Regions from separate parts of the Alishewanella sp. HH-ZS genome, predicted to be linked through region 1. Evidence: predicted binding sites of a transcription regulator. Region 1 holds the regulator's gene; each other region holds the start of a gene.
What was found. The regulator sigma-54, encoded in region 1, starts transcription at its own class of promoters, with help from an activator protein. The targets are predictions, from matches to a motif close to GTTGGCACGNNNNTNGNNT.

Region 1 (2,195 bases):
GGGGTACTGATCACTGACCATAATGTGCGGGAAACCCTCGATGTCTGCGAAATAGCCTATATTGTCAGTCATGGTGAATTAATTGCCGCCGGCTCGCCGCAGGATGTGTTAGCGAATCAACAGGTCCGCGATGTATACCTGGGTGAGCAATTCAGGCTATAGTAGGGCAATCAGCGTCAAGTCCTCCACCCGCTGACACGGAAGGCGCAATCAGGCGGCACAGACCGCAGCCACTTCCAGGATGGAGGGGATATACTCAGGAGAGAATCAGACTTACATGAAGCCGTCTTTACAACTTCGCCTTGGCCAACAGCTAACAATGACGCCGCAGCTGCAGCAAGCGATCCGCTTATTGCAGCTTTCCACCATTGAGCTGCAGCAGGAAATTCAGGAAGCGCTGGATGCCAACCCCTTGCTTGAGCCCGACGACGACTTCGAACCGGGCACGCCCGAGACCGACCTGAGCCTGTCGAATATCAACCGTGAAGAAAGCAGCGGGTCAACGTCTGACAGTGAAGACTACCAGGCTGGTAATGACGATTATCCGGAATTTAATGACGTTAGTGAGCGCGATACCAGCGAGGCAATGGCCGAGCAGAATATCCAGGAGGACTTACCACTGGACAATAACTGGGACGATTTAGTCAGTGCCGCCCCGGTCAGCAATGGCGCCCTGCCAGACGAGGATCTGGTATATCAGGGCGAAACCACTGAAACCTTGCAGGATTATTTGCGTTGGCAAATGGACCTTACCCCTTTTTCTGAGACAGACCGCGCCATTGCCGAAGTCATTATTGAAGCCGTCGATGAAGCCGGTTTACTGACCATAGATGTGGAAGATATCTTAGCCTCACTGCAGCTGCCGGATGTCGAAGCCGATGAAGTCGAGGCTGTATTAAAACGGATCCAATTGTTTGACCCTGTCGGTGTGGCGGCCCGCTCAGTGAAAGAGTGCTTGCTGATCCAGCTACGGCAGTTTGATCCTGCCACCCCCTATTTAAATGATGCAAAACAAATAATCAGCGAATATACCGACTTTTTAGCTAACCGGGACTTTCGTTCTTTGATGCGGGTGACTAAACTCAAAGAAGATGAGTTAAAAGAAGTGATGCGCCTGATCCACAGCCTGAACCCGCGCCCCGGCGCCGATGTGATCAGGCAGGAACAGCAATATGTGATTCCTGATGTAGTGGTTACCAAGGTTAAAGGTCGTTGGCAGGTGGAGCTGAATCCGGATGCCATGCCCAAAGTGAAAATCAACCAGCAGTATGCTGCGCTGTCCAGAACGGTCAGAAGCAGTACCGACAGCCAGTTTATCCGCTCACATCTGCAGGAGGCGAAATGGTTTTTGAAAAGTCTGGAAAGCCGCAACGAAACCTTGCTAAAGGTCGCCAACTGTATCGTGCAACAGCAACAAGCCTTTTTTGAGCATGGCGAAGAGGCCATGAAACCCATGGTATTAAATGATGTGGCAGAAATGGTAAGTATGCATGAGTCAACAATTTCCCGGGTTACTACCCAAAAGTATATGCATACGCCGCGCGGAATTTTTGAACTTAAATTCTTCTTCTCCAGTCATGTTAGTACAGAGAGTGGTGGTGAATGTTCATCTACCGCCATCCGTGCCTTTATTAAGAAATTGGTGGCAGCAGAGAACCCGGCTAAGCCACTGAGTGACAGTAAGATGGCAGAAATCTTATCCGAACAGGGGATCAATGTCGCAAGGCGTACCATCGCCAAGTACCGTGAATCGCTGTTTATTGCGCCATCTAATCAACGAAAGACCTTGCTGTAAGTGTCTTAACAAGAAGGAAGAGTCTATGCAAATCAACTTAACTGGCCGTCATGTAGAAATTACCGACTCTCTGAGAGAATATGTAGACAGTAAATTTTCCAAGCTGGAGCGTCATTTCGAGAATATCAATAACGTGCATGTTATTCTGAACGTGGAAAAACTGAAGCAAATCGCTGAAGCCAAAGTACATTTGAACGGCGGTGAAGTTTTTGCTGTGTCAGAGGATGAAAATATGTATGCTGCAATTGACCAGTTAATTGATAAACTGGACCGGCAAGTGATTAAACACAAAGAAAAGTTGTCGCGACACTAACCATGATAAATTTAAGCGCTATGCTGGAGAAGAACTGCACCAAGAGTGCAGTTCTTTTTAACAGCAAAAAACGGATCCTCGAATATA
Region 2 (2,195 bases), on a different contig from region 1:
CTTTTTCCTAAGGAAGGGATCACTATCGCAAAATCGTCTCCGGTATAGCAAGCATACCGGAGACAGAGCCTAATACTTCTATACGTTACAGTGGATTACGGCGACGACGCAGCAATAGCAAACCAGAAGACAGCAGTAATAAGGTGAACGGAGCTGAAACTGGGCCAACTGGCGTACCATTAATAGTTACCGCATCAATCGCCAGGCCAGACTGGAAATTGTTGTCAGACCAGTTTACCACACCAAACTCCAGAAAGTAGCTGCCAGTATTGGCAATACTAAAGCTGGTATTTACCCAACCGGTATAGCCACAGCCAGCATTAAAACGGGTACCCGAAGAACTGCCTAATGGTGACCACACAGGTGCACCAGAAATAATTGGAACTGTTAATGGGTCAAGAGTGACACTGGGTGCAGGCATACTAAAGCCTGGTACTACAGAACCATTTGGTGTGGTTCGGGCCGTAAATAACAGCGCAACCTGATTGGCACTGCTATCCAATAAACGCGCCCAGGCGCAGTCACCATAGCCGGAACAGTCTGAAGTGATATAGTTAAAAGAGAAGCTTAGTACATCATCGACGCCGGCATTAAATAAGCCAAAGCGTAATACTGAGCCATTTTGCGGGCTACCAGATCCACCGACACCCGCCAAACTTAAGCCTACAACCCCACCAGAGCTAGAAACCCAGGCATAGTTACTACCACCGTTTGGTGCCAGAGTGACTACGCCGTCAGCGCTACTGGCGCCACAGCTACCCTGACAAGACCAGCTGGCTGGAATACCGATATCAAATACCGGTGCTGCTTGTACCGCACCTTACGCGGTCAGTAACAGCGAAGCTGCTACTGTAAATTGTGCTATTTTTGATTTCATTTTTAGGTGTCAGCTTATTTAACGAAATCTACAACAATATTGGCACCTTACAAATTAAGTAATTGATAATAATCAATAATTTTAATTGGCATGCTTCTGGCATTGTATTGAAGACATCACCTAACTCCCATTTAAAAGGACTTTATATGAACTTAAAAACGCTTTGCCTCGGTGCCTGCCTTACTATTTTTACTGCTTTACCTGCTTCAGCCGCTATTGTTAGTGGTTTCGACAGTGCCACTTTAGCCCGCAATGACGATGGCTCAACCGGTTTGGTAGATCTTGGTTTTACTGCAAATTTTTTCGGCGTTAACTTTACCCAGCTGTATGTCAATAATAACGGTAACGTGACTTTTGACAGTGCACTCAGCACCTTTACTCCTTTTAACCTGACTGCGACCAACCGGCAAATTATTGCGCCCTTTTTTGCTGACGTTGATACCCGCAATAGCGGTAACCCTGTGACTTATGGTCAGGGTTTATGGGATGGCCGTAACGCCTTTGGCGTAAACTGGATTGATGTCGACTATTACTCCAGCTCGGCTGCACATACCAATAAAAATAGCTTTCAGCTAATCCTGGTTGATCGCTCTGATATTGGTGCAGGTGATTTTGATATTATTTTTAACTACGACAAAATTCAGTGGGAAACCGGTACTGCCAGTGGTGGCAATGCGGATGGCTTGGGCGGCAACTCTGCGCGGGCTGGCTTCTCTAATGGTACCGGTCTGGCCGGCACTTTTTTTGAGCTAACCGGTTCAGCCATTAACGGCGCCTTTTTAGATGGCGGCCCTAATGCACTGATTAGCAACCGCCTGAATAGCAATCTTGATGGTCGTTATATCTTTAATGCCCGTAATGGCAGTATTGATCCGACACCTAATCCGGTACCGGCTCCAGCCAGCCTGGCCTTACTTGCTGCGGGCTTGTTGTTATTGCGGCGCCAATCAGGTCGTTAGTCTCAGGCTTGTTAATACGGCTGAAATCATGCAAACCGATGCAGTGTTAGTAAAATGCTGCATCGGTTCTTCATTTTTTGCCGCCAGGTAAATAAATCAATTACCGCCTTTTCCTGCACAAATTTTCTGCGCCTTTAGCTTGTATAAATTGGATTTTTCTAACATATTAGCCGTTGTTTGTATCTCAGGTCCAAGGACGGCTTATGTCAGACTCTTCACTGCTTTTATTTGAAGAAAGCCCCACAGTTAGCGGTAATAATAAAGATTGGCTTAGTCATATTAAAATTGGCCAGCGTTTCGACCTTGAACTGCTAAGCCAACGTAAAATCCGCTGCCTCTGCGAACTACTGGGTTATCGA
Region 3 (2,195 bases), on a different contig from region 1:
AATGGAAGATATCATCCCACCATTTCGCTTCCAGATGGCTTTGTAATTTCGGCAGGTAATAATACACGCCGGTACCTTTCGCCAGGCGGGTCTGATAGTTATGGTAAAAATACAGCGCAAAATCCAAAATGCTGCCCGGAATTTGCTCACCATCCAGCTCAATATGCTTTTCCCATAAGTGCAAACCGCGGACCCGGGCAATTAACAACGCCGGGTTGTCTTTTAACGCATAGTGTTTACCGCTTTGTGGATCGGTATAGCTGATAGTACCCAGATTAGCATCGCGCAGGTTGATTTGGCCCTCAATCACACCATCCCAGCTTGGCGTTTGTGAGTCTTCAAAGTCCGCCATAAAGACTTTGACATCGGCATTCAGGGCGTTAATGATCATCTTGCGATCCACCGGACCGGTAATTTCCACCCGGCGATCCAGCAAATCGGCTGGTAAGGGCGCAACCTGCCAGGCGCCGTCGCGGATGGCTTGGGTTTCAGGCAGAAAATCAGGTAAGGCACCGGCATCAAATTGCGCCTGCCGCTCTGCCCGAGCGGCTAACAGGGCTTTTAACCGGGGCCGGAATAGCTGTACCAGCTCGCTGACAAATTGACAGGCCGGTTCAGTCAGGATCTGCTGATAGGCATCGCTGATCGGCGCTTTAATGGTTAAGCCGCCACGGGTAATCGCTGTTGTCATGTTGCTGCCTCTGTACTGTTTCAGATGAAGTTACTATAAGCCGGATTTCTCCATAAAAGCCATTAATGGCGACTATGACAAGCATTCTTACAGAAAATATCAAAATCGTGGCGGCAACAATAATTGTGGCACAGCTTATGCTTAGACATCACTACCTTACAGGTCTTGTCAATTTTTCGTCGGAGGATGCATGGAATTTGTCATGCTGTTATTAGTTTTGCTGGTGGTGCTGGTCGCCCTGGTCGCCAGCCGTTTTATTGACAATAGTAATCCATTTCAGGTGCAGGCTAAACCAAGCTTGTTTAGTCCGGTCGAGCGCTCCTTTCTGAGTTTGCTGGAAAAAGCCGCGGCAGCTGATTACAAAATATTGAATCGGGTGAAACTGGCCGATGTACTGGAAGTACGGGACAGTGCTAATGACAAAACCCGGCGCAGCACGCTGTTAAAATTAAATGCCAAGTATCTGGATTTTATCCTGTGTGAGCCTGAATCGATGAAAGTAATCGCCGTAGTCGATCTGGTCAATGTACAGCACAGGGATGGTCATAAGGCGGTACCTGACTGGTTTGTCAGCGGTGCCCTGGAGGCAGCTGGTATCCCCTATCTGCGTATTGCCATTAAATCCGGTTATACTGTGACTGAATTACAGGCTGCGCTGGCGCAAAAACTAGGCAAGCCAGCGCCCAAGGTCGAACCGACGTTAAAGGGTTTAGTGAAAAAGGGGCCAACCCGACCAATCCGCTCGTTAAAGCCCACTACCGCAACCTTAGCAGCGCCTGCCTTGAGGGCAGTACCGGCGCTTTCACACTCACAAATTAAAGCGCAGTCTACTGCGCTGATCCAAGCTTCTTAACGCACAGGAGAAATGAGTCACTCCGCGCTAAGATCGAATGCCGCCTGCTGCAACAGGCGGCATTCACCCTTTTATTCAGCCTGCTATTGTCCCTGCCGCTAAAAATAACTAAAGTTAAAAACAACAACGCCGATATAAGATCGCCGTTAAGCTAACCGGAGGGAAAAATGAGTCAATCCGTTGGCGCCCTGGCGTCTGCTCAGGCCTTTGAGGTACTGGGTGCTGTTATGGCCAAGAAACAACAGAATCAGCAAGCACAAATGACCAATTTATTGGTGCAAAGTGCAATGCAAACTGTTGAACAAACCTCAATGGCACAGCCGGTGGGGAATCTGGGTCAAAATATCAATATCTCGGTATAGTCACCGACAGGTCACGGCGACAGTAAGCTCAGTTTACTGTCGCCGCCCTTTTTACCGGCGTTTAAAGCGCACCACTAATTCGTGTAACTCGCGCGCAATATGCTGCATTTGCACTGTCGTTGCGGCTGATGCATCAGCCTGTTGCAGGCTTTGCGTGGAAAGATCGGCAATATTTACCACCTGCTGATTAACACTTTCTGCAACATGCGCCTGTTGCTCGACCGCTGTCGCCATCTGCAGCGCCATCTGGGTAATCGCATTAACCGCTTCTGAGATACCATTTAGCATT
Region 4 (2,195 bases), on a different contig from region 1:
CAGATCGTACAGATCTTTATCCATCGCATCGCCTGGGTGGATCTTATTCTGAATACCGTCAATACCGGCCATTAACTGGGCAGCAAAGGCCAGATATGGGTTAGCGGCCGGATCCGGGAAACGACACTCAATACGACGGGCTTTGGCGCTTGGTACCAGCGGGATCCGGATTGACGCAGAACGGTTACGGGCAGAGTAAGCCAGCATCACCGGGGCTTCAAAGTGCGGAACCAGACGCTTGTACGAGTTGGTTGACGGGTTAGTAAAGGCGTTCAGCGCTTTAGCGTGTTTGATAATACCGCCGATGTAGTACAGCGCCAGCTCAGATAAACCGGCATATTTATCACCAGCAAACAGGTTGACGCCGTCTTTAGCCAGTGACTGGTGACAGTGCATACCTGAACCGTTATCGCCAACCAGTGGTTTTGGCATAAAGGTAACAGTTTTGCCATACAGGTGTGCCACGTTATGGATCACATACTTTAACTGCTGAATTTCATCGGCTTTTTTGGTTAAGGTATTGAAACGGGTCGCGATTTCGTTCTGACCGGCAGTGGCGACTTCATGGTGGTGGGCTTCGACTACCTGACCCATTTCTTCCAGTACCATACACATGGCGCTACGGATGTCATGGCCTGAGTCTACCGGTGGTAACGGGAAGTAACCGCCTTTAACGCCCGGACGGTGGCCCTTGTTACCCTCTTCGTAAGCGGTACCTGAGTTCCAGGCGGCTTCAGTAGAGTTAATCTTAAAGAATGAGCCCGACATATTGGTTTCGAAACGAATATCGTCGAACATAAAGAATTCTGGTTCCGGGCCAAACAGCACGGTATCGGCAATACCGGTTGACTTCAGATAGTCTTCGGCACGTTTGGCGATAGAACGTGGATCGCGGTCATAACCTTGCATGGTGCTTGGTTCAATGACGTCGCAGGTGATATTCAGCGTGGTTTCTTCAAAAAACGGGTCCAGCACGGCAGTGGTTGGGTCCGGTAACAGGATCATGTCTGAGTCATTGATACCTTTCCAGCCCATGATAGAAGAACCATCAAACATCTTGCCGTCTTCAAAGGTGCTCTCTGAGATCTGGCTGACCGGTACCGTTACATGCTGCTCTTTACCTTTAGTATCGGTAAAACGCAGGTCAACAAATTTAACCTCGTTCTCTTTGATTAATTTCAGTACGTTTTCTACAGACATGTATTCCTCCAAGTGACCCATTTTGAGCAAATATCCGGTTGGTTGCCCTGTTAAATGCCAGATATATGCCAATATCTTAAGATGTTGTATTTAATCGGTTTAATTTGCAAGGCTGCTGCGCCAAGCCTTAGTGTTGCACCAACTTGGTGCGCAAGCGCTTCATAATGGTGCTAAAGCTAACCCGTTTCAGTGTAGTCAATTATCGGCGGCGAAAAGGGGCTGCCGAAAAAAAATACCGAAATGCTTGCAGGAGTTTTTTGTTTCGGCGCGAAAACAGAGTAGAATATGCGCCCTTTAGTTTTTATTTGCGTTCGCCTGGTGGTCATTCTGGTCATCTAGTGCCACACAGAGGATAGTTATTCATGAGCGTCACAGCGTCATCCATCGACAAGCTTCGTAATATTGCCATTATCGCCCACGTTGACCACGGTAAAACTACTATGGTTGATAAGCTGTTGCAGCAATCCGGTACCCTGGATTCGCGCGCCAAGCTGCAGGAGCGGATCATGGACTCCAATGCTCAGGAATCTGAGCGGGGTATTACCATCCTGGCAAAAAATACGTCTGTACGCTGGAATGGCTATCAGATCAATATCCTGGATACCCCTGGCCACGCCGACTTCGGTGGCGAGGTAGAGCGGGTACTCTCTATGGCAGACTCGGTATTACTGCTGGTTGATGCCGTTGAAGGCCCGATGCCACAAACCCGCTTTGTGACGCAAAAAGCCTTTGCCCACGGTTTAAAGCCAATCGTCGTTATCAACAAAGTTGATAAGCCGGGTGCACGGGTAAACTGGGTTATCGATCAGGTATTCGATCTGTTCGACAACCTGGGCGCCTCAGATGAGCAACTGGATTTCCCAATCGTGTATGCCTCAGGCTTAAACGGCTGGGCATCGTTAGAAGCCGATGTGAAGAAAGACGATATTACTGATCTGTTCGAAGCCATCGTGAAATACGTTGAGCCACCGAAAGTTGAGCTGGAAGGCGAAACT

Region 2: the regulator sigma-54 is predicted to act here: its motif matches at 962-980, upstream of A9165_RS03665 (nidogen-like domain-containing protein).
Region 3: the regulator sigma-54 is predicted to act here: its motif matches at 816-834, upstream of A9165_RS10745 (DUF2726 domain-containing protein).
Region 4: the regulator sigma-54 is predicted to act here: its motif matches at 1,255-1,273, upstream of glnA (glutamate--ammonia ligase).

The regions. Positions count from the first base shown of each region.
Region 1 is NZ_LZEJ01000014.1:41,881-44,075, reverse strand. It holds gene lptB (LPS export ABC transporter ATP-binding protein) at 1-162, shown strand, start outside; gene A9165_RS07500 (RNA polymerase factor sigma-54) at 278-1,795, shown strand; gene hpf (ribosome hibernation promoting factor) at 1,821-2,108, shown strand; gene ptsN (PTS IIA-like nitrogen regulatory protein PtsN) at 2,111-2,195, shown strand, end outside.
Region 2 is NZ_LZEJ01000006.1:25,106-27,300, forward strand. It holds gene A9165_RS03660 (NF038132 family protein) at 86-790, opposite strand; gene A9165_RS03665 (nidogen-like domain-containing protein) at 1,024-1,836, shown strand.
Region 3 is NZ_LZEJ01000024.1:995-3,189, forward strand. It holds gene aceB (malate synthase A) at 1-691, opposite strand, end outside; gene A9165_RS10745 (DUF2726 domain-containing protein) at 894-1,544, shown strand; gene A9165_RS10750 (hypothetical protein) at 1,712-1,906, shown strand; gene A9165_RS10755 (PAS domain-containing methyl-accepting chemotaxis protein) at 1,958-2,195, opposite strand, start outside.
Region 4 is NZ_LZEJ01000019.1:55,962-58,156, forward strand. It holds gene glnA (glutamate--ammonia ligase) at 1-1,200, opposite strand, end outside; gene typA (translational GTPase TypA) at 1,563-2,195, shown strand, end outside.